DNA from 2 places in the Paenibacillus sp. EKM211P genome. Region 1 is predicted to be linked to the other one. Evidence: riboswitches for the same ligand, from Rfam matches in the RefSeq annotation. Region 1 holds a riboswitch; the other holds the start of a gene.
What was found. Region 1 has a riboswitch for ZMP and ZTP ahead of G9G57_RS02335 (TIGR01440 family protein). Riboswitches for the same ligand answer to the same signal wherever they lie in the genome.
Positions count from the first base shown of each region.

Region 2: it holds a riboswitch for ZMP and ZTP, as region 1 does, so the genes downstream of both, G9G57_RS14665 (bifunctional 5,10-methylenetetrahydrofolate dehydrogenase/5,10-methenyltetrahydrofolate cyclohydrolase) here and G9G57_RS02335 (TIGR01440 family protein) in region 1, are expected to answer to the same signal.

Region 1 covers NZ_JAAMNS010000001.1:493,146-502,060, forward strand. Annotated here, with positions in the region: gene prmC (peptide chain release factor N(5)-glutamine methyltransferase) at 1-161, shown strand, start outside; gene G9G57_RS02310 (FtsW/RodA/SpoVE family cell cycle protein) at 237-1,430, shown strand; gene spoIIR (stage II sporulation protein R) at 1,646-2,338, shown strand; gene G9G57_RS02320 (L-threonylcarbamoyladenylate synthase) at 2,520-3,803, shown strand; gene G9G57_RS02325 (manganese efflux pump MntP) at 3,947-4,507, shown strand; gene G9G57_RS02330 (low molecular weight protein arginine phosphatase) at 4,593-5,177, shown strand; ZMP/ZTP riboswitch at 5,256-5,337, shown strand; gene G9G57_RS02335 (TIGR01440 family protein) at 5,545-6,132, shown strand; gene G9G57_RS02340 (serine hydroxymethyltransferase) at 6,254-7,504, shown strand; gene G9G57_RS02345 (carbohydrate ABC transporter permease) at 7,656-8,564, shown strand; gene G9G57_RS02350 (carbohydrate ABC transporter permease) at 8,564-8,915, shown strand, end outside.
Region 2 covers NZ_JAAMNS010000009.1:97,835-106,749, forward strand. Annotated here, with positions in the region: gene G9G57_RS14640 (deoxynucleoside kinase) at 1-588, opposite strand, end outside; gene G9G57_RS14645 (deoxynucleoside kinase) at 588-1,208, opposite strand; gene G9G57_RS14650 (response regulator transcription factor) at 1,377-1,976, opposite strand; gene G9G57_RS14655 (sensor histidine kinase) at 1,973-3,106, opposite strand; gene G9G57_RS14660 (fatty acid desaturase) at 3,167-4,228, opposite strand; ZMP/ZTP riboswitch at 4,441-4,524, shown strand; gene G9G57_RS14665 (bifunctional 5,10-methylenetetrahydrofolate dehydrogenase/5,10-methenyltetrahydrofolate cyclohydrolase) at 4,638-5,504, shown strand; gene G9G57_RS14670 (cyclodeaminase/cyclohydrolase family protein) at 5,501-6,139, shown strand; gene G9G57_RS14675 (stalk domain-containing protein) at 6,359-7,861, shown strand; gene G9G57_RS14680 (ABC transporter substrate-binding protein) at 7,980-8,915, opposite strand, start outside.

The DNA of each region.
Region 1 (8,915 bases):
GGCTCCTTCAGGCCCCACCCCGGCTAATCGGGTTTGAGCTGGGGATGGGACAGGCCAGAGACGTGGCTGGCCTGCTGGAACAGGCAGGTCATTGGAAGAACATTCTAATCATTCCTGACCTTGCGGGGATCGAGCGACATGTCCTAGGCGTCTCGGAGTAATGCTGCATTTTCTTTTTGCGAGTCTTTCCTTTAGAATAAGAGGAGTATGACCGAGAAACGGCTCAGGGGGAAATCATGCTTCAGAAATTGAAAAAAATTGATGGTCCGGTTATTTTTATTCTGGTTTTGCTCATGGCGATTAGTATCATAACGGTATACAGTGCTGGTAGGGGTCCTACGAACTTGGCAGAGCACGGCAACGATTACCAGAAGATGATCGGGTATTATATATTGGGCTTTGTAGCGATCTTGGGTTTAGCGATAGTTGATTTTCGGATATTCATTAAAAAAGCCTTGTATGTATACGGAGGCGGGATATTTCTGCTGATTCTCGGCTTTTTTGGCGGGACGGTTAATAACTCTCAAGGCTTTTTGAAAATTGGTGGCTTAAATCTCCAGCCTGCTGAGGTATTCAAGCTGGTTCTTATCATTTTTTTGGCGTATATGCTGATTAAAAAGCGCAAGAGCAAGCTGTATTTTATTCAGGATGTCCTTCCAGTTGCTCTGGTGAGCTTTGTCCCATTTGCCATGGTCATGGCACAAAATGACTTGGGTAATGCGCTCGGTTACATTGTCATCGTCATTGGTATGCTATGGATTGGTAATGTGAAGGCATCCCATGCGCTAATCGGATTTATCGTATTTGCAGTCGCCGTTGGTGGCGGGATCAAAGCGTATATTTCGTTTCATGATGAGATTGATTCCTTTATGAAAGGCATTGGACGTAGTCACTGGGTAGAGCGTTTAGACCCTTGGCTGGTACCAGAAGAAGCGACTGCGAAGGCATCTTATCATACGAAAAATGCCAAACTGGCCATAGCTTCTGGCGGGATGATGGGCAAGGGCTTTTTGCAAGGAACCTCGGTACAGTCCGGACGTGTTCCCTATACCTATGCGGATTCTATTTTTGTAGTTGTAGCAGAGGAGTTTGGGTTTGTAGGCTCATCCATTCTGCTATTGCTATATTTTATTTTGATTCATCGAATGATCCTGATTTCGCTGGAATGCCGGGATCGAGCTGGACCATATATTATTGTCGGGATTGTGTCCATGTTGCTATATCAGATTTTTGAGAACATTGGTGCGTTTCTGGGCATTATGCCACTTACGGGGATTACGCTCCCGTTCATAAGCTATGGCGGTACCTCGTTGCTTATTAACATGGCTAGTATTGGCTTAGTTATGAGCATTAAGGTGCATGGTCAGGAGCTAGAGGATGACCTGCCGCAGCCTTCCAGAGTAAGCTTGACGAAGGCGAAAAAAGCCTAGTACAGGTGGGTTGTGGCTTAATATTGATAGTTATTTGTACGAGTTGAAACGGTGCAACAAAAGAGTCCAGATTGTGAAATCTGGGCTTTTTTATATTCCTAGGTGACGATCTAGCTTGCAATAGCTTGAATTATTTTACGAGATTCATAGGTTTAGACTCTCCCAAACCGGACAGACTGATAGACATGATAGAGTTTGGGTTTGGGGGGACGAAGATGAGAAGTTGGATAAAGCAAGCTGCAATGATACTCTTTTGTATTTCAATATTAATGATGTCTTGGGAAGGTCAAAAAACAGATGCTGCGATGACCACGGGAGCAAGAGGAACTTTAGCGTCTGGAGTAACCACCACAGGGTTGAAGGTAATTCCGCACGATTCCATTCGACTGCGAATTTTAGCTAATTCAGATCGTCCAGAGGATCAGTTGGTTAAGCGCGAAATACGGGATGCCATCGTGCAGCAGATGAATGCGTGGGTGGGTGAGCTGGACAATCCACAAAGCCTAAGTCAAGCCAGAGTGTTGATTGATGCACATTTACCTGAAATTGATCGCTTGGTAGGTGAAGAACTGGCTCTTCGCGGTATAGCGTATGATCATCAGGTGGAGCTGGCAAGTGTACCTTTTCCGACGAAAATGTACGGTGGCCTTGTGTACCCAGCAGGGAATTATGAAGCACTTCGGGTTACACTGGGGCAAGGGAAAGGACAAAATTGGTGGTGTGTGCTGTTCCCGCCGTTGTGCTTTATTGATGCAGGCAGCGGTGAAGCAGCAGCACAAACTGTATCGGCAAAAACAAGTCATGAAGACAATCGAACGAACGCCGCTGACAAGGAGCCGGAAGTACGTTTTTTCCTGTGGGATGCCCTTACGGGTCTGTTGAACTGGGTGAGTGGCTTGTTTGCCTAAATGTTTCGTCAGTGCTATGGAAAAGAGAACAACGAGTGTAAGTTTCCCCATATGTTATAATGGAACTTACGATAGATATACAGAGGACAGAGCCAATTCGAACTGATTTGTTAAAGTAGGTTTTTTGGGGATCAGGGCCATGAAATGGCCTGTATGACAATAAGATATGGGATGATCTGATATGAGTGATAAAGTGAATCAAATGCATGACATGCACGTAGGTTTTGTGAAAAAAGAGAGCGTAGGGCAGGAGCAGGCGCCACAGTCTTCTCATACACACTGGTGGGATGTAAGATGTCTGGTTCCTATAGAGAGCACGACTGTATCTGCTACCTCGTCTTTTGAGGTGGAAAAAGTGGATTCTGTTGGTTCTGTGAACAACACTGACGGGGATGGTTCTGACGAACTTTCAGCTGGACAGGCTCTGATCGCAGCGGAAAAGGGCATACGCGAGGCCGCCGTACTTCTCCAGGCTGGAGAGACGGTAGCCTTCCCTACGGAAACCGTGTACGGACTGGGGGCCGATGCACGCAGCACTAAAGCGGTGGAGGCGGTATTTGCTGCCAAAGGTCGTCCTTCCGATAACCCGCTCATTGTACATATTTCCGATGCTGCTCAATTAAAAGGTATGGTAGCGGAAATTAACGATACAGCCCGAGCGCTGATGAATGCATTTTGGCCAGGACCGCTGACCCTCGTATTGCCGGTAGTGCCGCAGGCACTGTCATCGCGTGTGACAGCAGGCTTGGACACGGTCGGTGTGCGCATGCCGGATCATCCGATCGCGCTGCGCTTGATCACGGAAGCCGGTTGTCCGCTGGCTGCACCAAGCGCCAACCGCTCGGGAAGACCCAGTCCGACTCTAGCACAGCATGTGCTGGAGGACCTGAAGGGTCGCATCGGCGGTATTTTGGACGGAGGTCCCACGGGGGTGGGACTGGAGTCCACGGTAGTGCAAGTGGGTGACGACGGAACCGTCACCATTCTGCGCCCTGGCGGCGTGACGGCTGAACAGCTCGCTGCGGTTGCTCGCGCCGTCGTATTGGACCCGGCGTTGGCTGCCACACCGGGGCAGGATGTCGACAGCCTGGCGCCACGCTCGCCGGGCATGAAGTATACGCACTACGCGCCGCGAGGCCGCTTGAGCGTGGTACAAGGCCCGTCGCCTGTTGAAGTTACGGGCTGGATTCGCGACGCGCTGGCGGAGGCTGCCGCGCGCGGGGAGCGCACGGCGGTGCTCGCGTTCGACGACCATGCCGCCGGCTACGCCGGAGAACGGGTCTACACGCTGGGCAAGCTGGACGCGCTTCATGAGGCAGCGCAGCGTCTATATGGCGTGCTCCGACGCTGCGATGAAGACGGCGTCACCTACATTTTGGCGGAAGCCTGCCCGCCGAAGGGATTGGGAGACGCCGTCATGAATCGACTGCTTAAAGCGGCAGGTCATCGAATTATCCGATTGTAGCTTCTGTAAAGAATGGAGTCTCTTATTTTAATTCCTCCTCTCTCCTCGTCTCTGTTTTGGGTATTTTCAGTACCTGCTTGTACTGATTTACCCCTTGTCCGCATAACGTGTACAAGAACAGACGGATAATGGAGGGATGGAGTATGCTGGCAGCCTCTGCCGATGCTGGGCAGGTTGTAACGATTCTGATCATGGCGGTAGCGCTAGGGATGGATGCGCTGTCGCTGGGCGTAGGGATCGGTATGAAGGGGATACGCCTGCGAGACGTGCTGCGCATCAGCATTGTGATTGGTTTTTTTCACATCCTGATGCCGTTGCTGGGAATGTTCACAGGCCATTATATGAGTTCTTTATTAGGCCATGTGACGACCTATTTCGCAGGGGGATTACTCATCCTTTTGGGCGGGCATATGGTGTACAATTCCTTCAAGGGAGACGGCGTACACGTATTGGATCATCGGTCGCCTTTGGGTCTTTTGCTATTTGCACTTGGGGTGAGCATTGACTCATTTTCTGTGGGAGTGTCCCTGGGGATGTTCCAGAGTGACCTGGTGCTGACTGTTCTGGCCTTTGGTTTTTGCGGGGGAGCGATGGCGATGCTGGGGCTGTTACTGGGGCGCAAGGTCAGCCGCAATCTGGGGGATTATGGAGAGGCGGTGGGCGGTGCCGTTTTGCTGGCATTTGGCTTTATGTTTATGTTTTGATTTTAACGTAGACAGTGTAAAATAAATACAGGATTTGAGTAATCCTCTGTTTATATATTTTTTCAACATACGGGGGGTGAAGACGTTGAAGAATATCTTATTTGTATGCACAGGGAACACCTGTCGCAGTCCAATGGCTGAGGGGATGCTGCGTAAGTTGGCTGCTGAGCATGGACTGGAACTGGAAGTGCGTTCCGCTGGAGTAGCTGCGATGGACGGGGCGTCGATATCCCGGCATGCAGAGGCGGTTCTACGTGATCACGATATATCCGATCAGATCACTTCAACCCCTTTAAGCGACGGGCTTGCCGAGTGGGCACATCTGATCTTAACCTTGACGCAAGGACATAAACAGCATGTCATTCAACGGTTTCCACAAACGGCGGGCAAAGTATTTACGCTGAAGGAATATGTGGAGGACCGGGACGCAGTGCTGAATGACGTACAGGAGTTAGATGGTTTGTATGCATCACAGCAGTTGATGGCTTCACTTGGACAAGAGCTATCAGCGCAGGAACGTGAGCGAATGATTGAATTACATCAACGGATTCCGGGCTTCGATATCTCAGATCCGTTTGGCGGTTCGCGGGAGGACTACGATGTCACAGCTGCGGAAATCCGTGTAGCTTTGCATAAGTTGCTGGACAAGCTAAAGGGATCTTCCGAATAAAGTCGGTACCATTCCTCTATTTTGTACGGAATCTGTTGATTTTCGAAAGTTAATCCGTTAAGATAAGGTGGAAAAATGAGAATCCGATGTAACTGGCGACAAAAGTGGGATTAACCACGATGGAGCATCGGATATACGGCCGGTCGCCTGGGCAAAAGAGCAATTCCACATAGGTGTGGACTGCTCTTTTTTCGTATACGAGCTACAGCAGATCTTCTGTTGCCTTCTTGTTCTTCCATTTTTTCTGCTCGAAATCTGAAACATCGGCTATAATATAGTCAGATTGTGATCAGGAGAGAGTGTGTTGAACTTGGGGCATGGGACCATGCCTAGTCTCTGAGAGGCTGTTCAACCAAAGGAGGTTCCAATGGTAGAACAATTGGATCATGAGATTTCACTCGAAGCACAGACCGCTTCTGTCGTGCGGGAAATTGCAGAAGTGGCCAGTCTTAAAGCTGGTCGCCTGCTGGTTATTGGCGCAAGCACGAGTGAAGTGGCTGGAAGTCGGATCGGCACAGCAGGAGCGCTGGATGTGGCTCAGCAAGTGTTGTCTGGAGTAGAATCCGTTCGCAGAGAGTATGGCTTTGATGTGGCGTTTCAATGCTGTGAGCACTTGAACCGAGCACTGGTCGTTGAACGTTCTCTACTGGAGCGATTAGGCCTGATGGAGGTTGCGGCTGTTCCTGTTCGTACAGCAGGGGGCTCTATGGCTACCGTTGCCTATCGCTCTATGGACGATGCGTGTCTGGCGGCGAATGTGCAGGCTCATGCCGGGATAGACATCGGCGAAACGCTGATTGGCATGCATTTGCGCCCGATTGCCGTTCCGTTTCGCCCAAGCCTTCGCTGGATTGGTGAAGCACGTGTGACGGTTGCGTTCACTCGTCCTCCACTTATTGGCGGACAACGGGCAGTGTACAGTCTGGAACAAGAAGCCGGTGGAAACTGCGATTAGCATTTGGCATGACGGCATGTTTGTACTGACCTTTTTTGCATTGATGATGAGGTACCCAACAGAGGAGCAGGCATTTGCTTGTATACCCAACAATTTGACCATGGAGAGGGAGTAATCAATCATGATGGAACATCTGCGTAAAAGTGACCCGGCAGTGATGGAAGCAATGGGGCTTGAACTGAAACGGCAACGCCACAATATCGAGCTGATCGCATCTGAGAATATCGTCAGTGAAGCAGTAATGGAAGCCATGGGCTCCGTGCTTACCAATAAATATGCTGAAGGTTATCCGAACAAACGCTACTATGGTGGCTGTGAGCATGTAGATATCGTCGAAGATATTGCACGTGACCGTGCGAAAGAACTATTTGGCGCCGAGCATGCGAACGTGCAGCCTCACTCTGGAGCGCAGGCTAACATGGCGGTATATCTGGCAGCTCTTCAACCTGGAGATACTGTACTGGGTATGAATCTGGCGCATGGCGGCCACTTAACACACGGAAGCCCGGTTAATGCCTCTGGTTTGTTGTATAACTTTGCTGCTTACGGTGTACGTGAAGACAACTTCCGCATCGACTACGATGAAGTGCGCAAAGCAGCCTTTAAGCACCGCCCTCGTCTGATCGTAGCTGGTGCAAGTGCATATCCGCGTACTATCGATTTTGAAGCCTTTGCTTCCATTGCTAATGATGTAGGTGCTTTATTCATGGTGGATATGGCACATATCGCAGGTCTCGTGGCAGCAGGGATTCATCCTAGTCCGGTTCCTCATGCTCAATTTGTGACAACAACGACGCACAAAACGCTGCGTGGTCCGCGTGGGGGGCTAATTCTGACTCGCAAAGCGTGGGCGCAAGCGATTGATAAAGCTATCTTCCCTGGTACTCAAGGAGGACCACTGATGCACGTGATCGCGTCCAAAGCAGTTGCTTTGGGTGAAGCGCTCCAGCCATCATTCAAAACCTATGCGCAAAACGTAGTTCGCAACGCACAGGTGCTGGCTGAAACACTGCTGGCAGAGGGAATCAACATTGTATCCGGCGGTACGGATAATCACCTGATGCTGTTGGATACCCGCAATTTGAATATTACAGGTAAAGAAGCGGAGCATGTATTGGATTCCGTGGGTATCACGGTCAACAAAAATGCCATTCCTTTCGACCCAACGAGTCCGTTCGTTACCAGCGGCATCCGTATTGGTACACCTGCTGCAACTTCTCGTGGTATGGATGAAGAAGCTATGGTTAAAATTGGTAAAATTATTGCTGATACTCTTAAAAATCCAAAAGATGATACTGTATTGTCCAAAGCAAGCCAATCGGTGGGCGAGTTGACAGACAAGTTCCCGATCTATCCAGGAACACAATACTAATTCATCGCCATTCCTTTTAATCTTTATATGATAAGGCTGTTTTCCTTTCGTTAGCGAAGGGAGAACAGCCTTTTTTTGATTCCAGACGACTCGAAACTTACGTTTTTGGGTAATAAGCGATTAAAGTAAGGATTTATGCGCATTTTCCTTCATGATCTACGACAAAGGAGTGATTGCATTGAGCCAAAGAAAATCCGCGCAATTATTGCAGCAGCTCATATTTGTAGGACCGATGGCGTTGTTTTTCGTCTTAATTATGGTCATTCCGTTCCTGTTGGGGCTGTATTATTCCATGACGAACTGGGATGGCGTATCTGAACATGTCCGATGGCTCGGACTAGGGAATTACATTCATATTTTTAAAGATGATCCGGACTTCCGTAATGCATTTTGGTTTACGGTCCGCTTTACCGTATGTGGTGTCATTCTAACTAACCTGGTGGGCTTTTTCCTGGCCTATGCGCTTACAAAGCCGTTGCGTACCCGCAATGCACTGCGAACTGTATTTTTTATGCCTAATATGATCGGCGGCTTGCTGCTCGGCTTCATCTGGCAATTTATATTTGTACGCGGCTTTTCGGCGGTGGGAGAGGCCACAGGGCTTTCTTTTTTCAAACTGCCGTGGTTAGGTGATGGGCCGACTGCATTTTGGGGAACTGTCATTGTGTTTGTTTGGCAATACGCAGGTTATCTCATGGTTATTTACATATCCTCTCTAAATAATGTCCCGCATGCTCTTATTGAATCAGCCCAAATTGATGGTGCGAGCCGAAGACAGGTTTTGCGTCATATCGTGGTGCCGCTTATTATGCCAGCAGTGACCGTCTGCTTGTTCCTGGCGATATCCTGGTCCTTTAAAGTATTTGAGCTGAATTTGGCTTTGACAAAGGGTGGACCATTCAAGGCGACAGAGTCTGTAGCGTTGGACATATATAATGAAGCGTTTACAAATAATCGACTTGGATTGGGAACTGCTAAGGCTATGATTTTCTTCGTGGTCGTTGCGATCATTACCAGCATTCAGGTGCGCCTCACGAAGAAAAAGGAGGTCGAAATGTAATGGAAAAAACATCGAACTATCGTTTAAGCACATGGGTAGCTGAAATATTGCTTATTGTGATTGGGTTGATCTTTCTAATTCCGTTCTATTTTTTGCTCGTGAACTCGGTTAAATCTTTTGGAGACATTTTGGCTTATTCCGCTTCGTGGCCGACAACCTTCCGTTTTGAAAACTATGCTAACGCCTGGAATAAAATAAACTTTCCCACAGCACTGGGGAATTCACTGATCGTCACCATCGTCAGCAATGCGCTTTTGCTGCTGATCAGCTCGATGGCCGCCTACCAAATGGTTCGGCATGATACTCTTTTTAATCGGTTCCTGTTCGGGCTGCTTGTGGCTGCGATGGTCG
Region 2 (8,915 bases), on a different contig from region 1:
AGGGTCGTGTACATCGTACTCATCAATGTTTAGACGCAGTACAGGACAGGCATCAAATTCGTTGATCCAATTGGAATATCTGCGATGCATTTGCTCCCAATAGGATCGCTCGGTCTGGATTTCCATTTCGCGGCCGCGTTCTTCGATCCGACTCAGTATGGAGGGCAAGCTGCCTTCCAGATAGATCAGCACATCAGGGTGCGGAAAGAACGGGGTCATGACCATCGCCTCAAACAGGCTAGTATATGTTTCGTAATCGGTAGGGTTCATTGTTCCCTGATCAGCATGCATTTTCGCAAAAATACCCGTATCCTCATAAATGGAACGATCCTGCACAAAACCTCCACCAGACAAGAAAATGTTCTTTTGCTCCTTGAAGCGTTCCGCGAGAAAATAGATTTGCAGATGAAAGCTCCATCGTTCGAAGTCGTGATAAAACTTCTCCAGATACGGATTATGATCGACTTGCTCTAACGAGGTTTTAAAACCAAGACGACTGGCCAAAGCACCTGTTAACGTGGATTTACCTACACCTACCGTACCCGCTACCGTAATCAGGGCATTTGCAGGAATGTTGTAATTATTCACTATATAAGCTCCTTTACATCGGAAACAATTTGTTCAAATTGTGCCTGGTTTTCTACAAAATCAATTTCATTCCCGTTCACGGTCAATATACGTGGGGCAGGTGACTGTTCGGCGAGAAACTGAATGCCTTTATCATAATCCGTAATCAATTGCTCCAGATAGGCAGGGTCCATCTCCTGTTCAAAGGAGCGTCCGCGCTTACGGATTCTGCTCAGCAACGTATCCAAATCTGCTCTAATATAAACGATAATGTCCGGCTTAGGCATATCATCGGTGAGCAAATGATAGATTTGGCGATATTTTTCGAGTTTTACACCTTTAAGTGTACGTTCAGCAAAAATCAGATTTTTATAGATATGGTAATCTGAAATCACAGGCTGAGCTTTCTCGATATATTGCAGGCCAGTATCCTCTAGCTGCTTATATCGATTGCAGAGAAAGAACATTTCCAGCTGAAAGCTCCACTCATCTATATTTTGATAGAATTTATCGAGAAACGGGTTTTCCTCGACAATCTCTTTGATCATCGGCAAATGTAGCTCGGTTGAAAGCATCGAAGCCAACGTCGTCTTGCCGGCTCCAATCGGCCCTTCAACGGCTATAAACGGGGCTTGTTTCATGCGGTTCTGCTCCTCCTTGTACTCCGGGTCCATCCTGTGGACAACTATCCTATTGTATCACAAGGAAGTACGCTAGAGGCATAGCAAATCTATGGATAAAACAAAAAAACAGAGCAGCTATGTTTGGATTCATAGCGTCCCTGTCCTGCTTAATATTTTGTCTGTCTCTCATTTAAACCAACCTTTTTCATTAAAACGTGTAATGGCCTCAATCCGGTTGCTGACACCCAGCTTATCGAGAATGACTGAAATATAATTCCGCACTGTCCCTGTTGTTAAATACAGTTCACCAGCAATTTCTTTGGTGTTCTTTCCGTCAGCAATAAGCGCCAAAACGGTCTTTTCACGCTCAGTCAGCGGGTTGACCTCGGCGTAAGCATCATCAACCAGTTCTGGAGCGTAAATACGCCGACCTGCCATAATACTGCGAATGGAGGAAGCCAGTTCTTCACTGGGACTATCCTTGAGTAAATAACCGTGTGTGCCCGCCTTAATCGCTCGTTCAAAATACCCGGGGCGAGCAAACGTTGTTAAAATAAGCACCTTGCAATTCAAGCCTTTGAGTTCCTCTGCCGCATCCAATCCGCTCTTGATAGGCATTTCGATGTCCATAATGCATATGTCTGGCTGATGTTGCTTCACCAGTTCTATAGCTTCTTCCCCGTTGCTTGCTTTTCCGACTACTTTCATGTCTTCTTCCAAGTCCAACAGGGAGGCTAGAGCACCCAGCAGCATACGCTGGTCTTCTGCGATGACGATTCGAATCATGGCCCCACCTCCTCATTCGGCTTTTCAGTGATGTTAGGCACTTTAATGACCAGGGTCGTTCCCTGATCTGAACGCAGTTCCATACATCCGTTCACGAATTCGAGCCTTTCCTTCATGCCTTGCAGACCATGTCCCCGAAAGACTGCATTTTCTCCCATAATACCAACTCCATTATCCTGAATCCGCAGGGTCAATTCCTTACGAGACGGCTCAATGGTGATGGAGCAAGCGGTAGCTCCACTGTGTTTCACTACATTGGTTACGGCTTCCTTCATACACATACTCAGCACATTTTCATTCATTAATGACGTATGCTCCAGCTTCGGGTCGCCCTCCAAGGTCAGTTCGATGTGAGCAGCCTTTAAAATTTGCCGAATACGCAGCAGTTCATCCTCTAGTCTCATGCCGCGCATTTGAGTAACCATTTCTCGTACTTCTTTTAACGCACTTCTCGCCGTAAGACGAACATCGCTAATTTCGGCATGAGCCCGTTCCGGGTACTGGTCCAGCAGCTTGCCCGCCAAATCGCTCTTCAGTCCAATGAGTGACAGCTTCTGACCCAAGGTATCGTGCAGGTCACGCGCGATTCTTTGCCGTTCCTCCAACTTAATCAATTCCGATATTTTTTTATTGGCATCCTCCAATTGGACCTGAAGCCGATCACTTTTGTTGCGATTAAAGTTCGTAATCGGCAGGAGGATCACACCAATCAGATTGAGCAGGATAAAAGGAATCTGCTTAATGAATACAGGATTTTGAGAAACAAACCCATAATTAATTAATCCAATCGTAATCACCATTAAAATAATATACAGCGCCGTAAATGCAGCCTTACTTTTCATATTACCAATCAGATAAGCGATAAATATGGAAAAGTACATATAGCTAAATAGCAGCGTCATCGTAATCGATATAGCAATCTGCACACTGGTCCAAAAGTATATGAGCCAGCCTTGAGAGACAAAAGCCAGTACATAACAAGCAAAAAACACCAAAATAATAGCAGTTCCCAGAATAATATGACTTGTAGATGAAGAGCTAAAATAGTAAAAGGGCAGGATATAAAAGACAACCCACACATAAGGGCTAAGTCCCGTATTTCTTTGGAAAATCTGATACCACTTTTGCATCCTGCCACCCTTTTCTACTTTAGATACCCCTTATTTTATCATACCAATTTCCGTACAACGTTATTTTCGTTCCGTGCCTACAACAGGCGTAGGGATGGGCTTTGAAGCGCCAACACGTTTGCTAAGCAGCGGCTTTACTTGTTTAAAGGTCAGAAAGGTCTTTGTACTTTCATCCCATAGTCGGAACTTTAAAGATTCCAGACTGCTACTCACCGTAATCGTGGTCGCCTTTTGCAGCAACGGTGTCGCTTCATGCGCTTTTTCCAAATTGTAATTTGGTACTTTCGGGCTCAAGTGGTGAACATGATGAAAACCAATATTACCTGTAATCCATTGCAATACTTTAGGAAGCTTGTAGTAAGAACTGCCCTCGACGGCCGCATTAATATAACTCCACTCTTCATCATGCTCAAAATACGAATCCTCAAACTGGTGTTGCACATAGAACAGCCAGATTCCCAACATACCAGAGACAAAAAAGATAGGCGTCTGTACCAGAAGGAATGCCTGCCAACCAATAGCCCAGCACAACAGTGCATACAATGCAACAATGGATATATTCGTCACATAAGTGTTTATCTTTTCCTTACGTTTGGCTGTCTTGACATTAAACCGATAGGAAATCAAAAAAGTATAGATTGGACCTAGGCCGAACATAACCCAAGGATTTCGATATACACGATAGGCCAGCCGTGTCCATGTGGAAGCTGCTGTGTACTCTTCTACCGTGAGCACCCACATATCACCTGTGCCTCTTTTATCCAGATTACTGCTGGTTGCATGGTGGATCGCGTGACTATTTTTCCATTGGTGATAAGGGCAGAGCGTAATAATACCTGTAATCGTTCCCACAATATCGTTCAGCTTGCGACTTTTGAAAAAAGATTGATGACCACAATCGTGAAAAATAATAAACGTCCGTACCACAAACCCTGCCGCAATAATGGTAATGGGAAGCGTCAGCCAGTAAGAAACCGCTAGGCTAAGATAAGCGGCATACCACAATAGGATCAGCGGTCCCAAGGTATTGAACAGTTGCAGAACGCTGGATTTCGTGTTTATTTTCTCGTAGGGAGCCATATTTTTTTTCAATTGAGCTAACGGGAGTTGTGTCATACCCATTATGATCCTCCTTTAAAATGCAGCCCATACCTTAATCCTGTCAGGCGTACATGTTGATCTAAGCTCAGTATAAGGAGACCGCTGTATCTGCTGTAGTCATAAACGTCAGTTCAGGCATATGACATTTGTCATATAGACAACTAACCAAACCTGTTTGGCAAATGTTCACGGGTTTCTTTTCTGCTGTTATTTTGTTAAAATATAAGATATATAACGCTGTATGTGACTGGCGAAGTCAGTGGAATGAACCACGAGGGAGCATACAATCAAGCGTACCGTTCGCCTGGGAGAAGTATTTGCAGAGGATTCGTCTGTCTTGACGACCTTGTGCAAATACTTTTTTTCGTTTTCTAAGACCATGACACCCTGTTGATTCCATTATGCGATAAATTCAGAGGAGGCTCGGACTATGGCTATTATCATGAAATCCAAAGAAGCAGCTGAGCAAGTGTATGCAACGATCCGTTCCCAAGTAGAGCAAATGAAACAGCAAGGACACCGTCCCCATCTGGCAACCCTGTTGATAGAGGGTGATGCGGCATCTGCATACTATGCACGGACCAAGCAAAAAATAGCAGAGAAGCTGGGCATCTCATTTCATCTCCATACTTTTAATCGTCATGTAAGCGAAGCCGAACTTCTGCACGTGATCGGTACCCTAAATGATGCATCCCATGTACATGGCATTATGCTGGAACTCCCGCTTCCTCAACATCTTTCTGCCTCCGTTATTAAACAGTCCATCGCCCCCTACAAGGATATTGATGGAATTACACCTGATAACAAACTGGCTACCGTTACGGGTGACGCAGGACTATACCCCGCTACACCTCAAGCCTGTATTGAACTGCTCAAGCATTACGGCCACTCCTTGGCAGGCAAAAATGTCACGCTCGTGGGCATCGGGCAAACAGTGGGACTTCCCCTTTTCCACATGCTGCAAAGAGAAAATGCCACCGTCACCGCCTGTCATGCAGGTACGCGTGATATTGCAGAGCATCTGAGCCATGCAGACATTGCCTTCGTCGCAGTCGGATGTCCTGATGTGATTACGCAGGATATGGTTCATCCAGGTCTGATTCTCGTGGATGCAGGAATTAATGAGACGCTGGAGGGTAAAATTGTGGGGGACGCTGCTCAGGACGTTGTAGAAAAGGTACATGCCATTTCTCCCGTTCCCGGTGGTGTGGGCACCTTAACGACTGCAATTTTGTACAAAAATCTGCTCAAAGCGATACGTCTGCAACATTACTCCAGAGAGGTGGTTTATTCATGAGTGAACTGTCGTGGAACCAGTCCATCGGACATTTTCTGAAAGAAGCTGCAAGTGCAGCGCCTACCCCTGGTGGAGGAAGTGTATCCGCGCTGGCTGCGGCACTAGGCGCAGCGATGACCTCCATGACCGCCAACCTTTCACAAGGAGAAAAATACACGCAATTCCGTGAACAAATGGTGCAAGTCATTAGCAGTATGGAAAGATTGTCTACGCATTGTGAGGAACTGATGGCCGCAGACATCCAATCCTTTGAACAGTACATGACCGCGCTGCGTTTGCCCAAAGAAACAGACGAAGAAAAGCGCTATCGCACCCATTCCTTACAAACAGCTGTGATTGCTGCCATTGAGGTACCTATGCGCCTGCTGGAAGTATGCCGGGACGGACTATCACAAGCCTACAACATTGTGGAAATATCCAATAAAAATGTGATCTCCGATCTGGGCATCGGTGCGATTTTGTTTGAAGCAGCCGCTCAATCCGCCCTGCTCACCATTGATATTAACCTTGCCTCGCTAAAAGACTTGGATGTCAAACAATCCTACGAAGCCAAAACAGCCACACTCCTCCGTGAAATCGGACAAATTAAAGAGCAAACCTTGTTGACCGTACGCAGTCGAATCGCGAGTAGTTAGCTCATACTGCGCTCTAGCTGTGCTAACCCATATATTCTACCTACTTGCTAACAGAAATAGCCTCCAAATCCATCTTTATTGGTTGGATTTGGAGGCTATTTTATTTTGATTCATTATATTTGGAAAACTTTTCTATACTTTCTTCGTCTATGGATTAGGGATATTCTTTAAGATTACTTTTTCTCTTATACACATTGATCAAGAAATGAGGAAAATCGTATGAAAAGACGTGGTCTATTACTCAGTATAATTACGTTATTACTGATCAGTCCCAGGGTGTGGGCGGCCGGAAATGATTCTACATCGCATATTCGCTCCTATAATTCCGGAAGTCTGATCCAATCCGATGGAAGCTTGTGGCTGTGGGGCTATAATCAATCCGTACCGACTCGTGTAGAGGGTAAGCCAAACGTAATAAAAACATTCTCTAATATCATCAACGAGGGTGATCTGGTATTTACCTTGCAAGACCACTCTGCTTGGTATGTGCCTAGAAACAACATTTCTGAATCTGTGAAGTTTGTTCCTCTGGAAGGACTACAGAACCTCGCTGCTGTAAGTAGTTTGAATGATCATGTACTCGCTCTGACCAACGAAGGCAGCATATTTCTCGCTGATCAACTCGAAGATAAAAATACCTTTAGTCCTTTTCAAATTCTGTCTGGCATCGACGAGGTTGCCGATATAGTCAGTTACTATGAGGAAAGACCGGATTATGAGGAACGCTGGATATTTCTTAAGAAAGACGGCAGTGTATGGAAAAACACAACAGCCTTACAGGGCTTCGAACCTATTTCACCATTAAAAGACATTACGGCAATTACTAAAAATATAGCCTTAAAAAAGAATGGTACCGTGTGGACGTGGCCCAAAGAATTTGATAAAAATGCAGCTCCGTCCGAAACGCTATCCGTATCGCAAATTCAAGCCTTATCGGGCATCAAGACCATCAAGGCTAATAGGTATTCCAATCTCGCCATTGATCAGCAAGGTCGGCTATGGTTCTGGGGGGCTACAGTTACAGGTGCCTTAGACAATACAACCTATCACAACACGAATACCCCTGTACTGCTAACAGGAGTAAAGGACGTTAAAGACGCCTTTTTCGTTGAGCGCTCCCTTCTTGCTCTAACCACTGCTGGCAATGTATATGTTGCATCTCTAGATGGCGAAAAATTATCCTCCCATGTCCCTTTTACATTACTTGCTCAAAATATTCAAAGCATCAAGGCAGGACCACGGCACGTCATCATGCAAAAGGCAAACGACGCACTGTGGGGCTGGGGTGTTAACAAACACGCGCAACTCGGCATAGGCGATTATGAATTTCTTTATAGTACGCCAGTTCCTGTACAAAAGCCGATTCTCGTCCGTCTCAACAGTACACCTGTCCCTCTAAGCAACGGTGTGATTACCCGCAATGGGCAGGCGTTTATTCCCCTGCGTTCTGTTTTTGATCAACTGGGAGCCGACATCACTTATGATTTCAACAGCAAAATAGCGAAAATGAATCAGTCCAAGGCGGGAGACCCTCCCGTCTCTCTAGAAATAAATTTTAAAACCAGCCAAACAAAAGTGAACGGTAAATCTGTAGAACTCACCAATCCACCCTTCATGGTGAACGGTATTGGTTATCTTCCACTGAGGCTCATCAGCGAGACACTGGGAGCCAAGGTAGATTGGATACAAAAAGAAGATACTATCGTAATTACGACGAAATAATATATAAAAGACCAGTCCAAACATGATTTATGTTGGACTGGTCTTTTATTGCTATATACTGCGTGTAGTATGCAACTTCCTATCTGCCTTCGACATTTCGTTACAACACAAAATTCACCTATTTTTTAGCTTTATTTTCTTTCTCTCTTTCAACCAGCATATCCACAATCATATCAATCTGTCCGGTAATAGCGATCGGATCATAGCGATAGTACGTATCAAAATCATTAAAGAACACTCTATTATTCTTCACCGCAGGCAGATTGCCCCACACAGCGGACGATTTCAGTTGCTTAAGCGCGGTTCCCTTTTTGTCTGGATCATAGGTTGTCAGGAACATGTAATCTGCGTCATACTGCGGCAGTACCTCCATTGAAAGCTGTACAGTTTGTTCCTTGGAATTAGCTGTCTTCTTCGGCATGTTCAGTTTGAGCGCATTGTATACGGCTTGTCCGCCTCGTCCTGCATTGTCGCCAAAGATCCAAAGTGCGTTTTTGTCCGTCAGCTCATACAACCCGAAAGTTGCCTTTTCGTCAATAACACCTTTCAGACGAGCGCGGCCTTCAGCAGCCTTTTTGTCAAAGGCGGCGATAAATTGCTCAGCCTTCTCCTTTTCCCCAGTGATATCGCCGAACAGCTTGACCGTATCATAGATATTAGTCGTGGTGCCGTACGGAATATACAGGGTAGGTGCAATTTTAGACAAAGCTTCATAATTCGTATCCTTCATAACCACGATCAGATCGGGTTTGAGTTCCAGCGTCTTCTCCAAATTGGTTGGATCACCTACCTCCTTGGTTCCTTTTTCCTTTAGCAAATCAGTCAGAAAAGGATTTTGAAACGCAGTCGGCTCCACACCCACCACGTTAGCACCAACAGACAGCAGTTCTCCGCCGTAAAAATCCGTTACGATACGCTGTGGCTTAGCGGGAATCTCAATATCCCCTTTAACCGTTTTAAAGTTCCTTGTCTCTCCAGTGGTAGCCGACTCTTGCTTATCTCTAGACGATGAAGCGGGATTACTTTCAGTATTATTTCCGCCGCATGCGCTGAT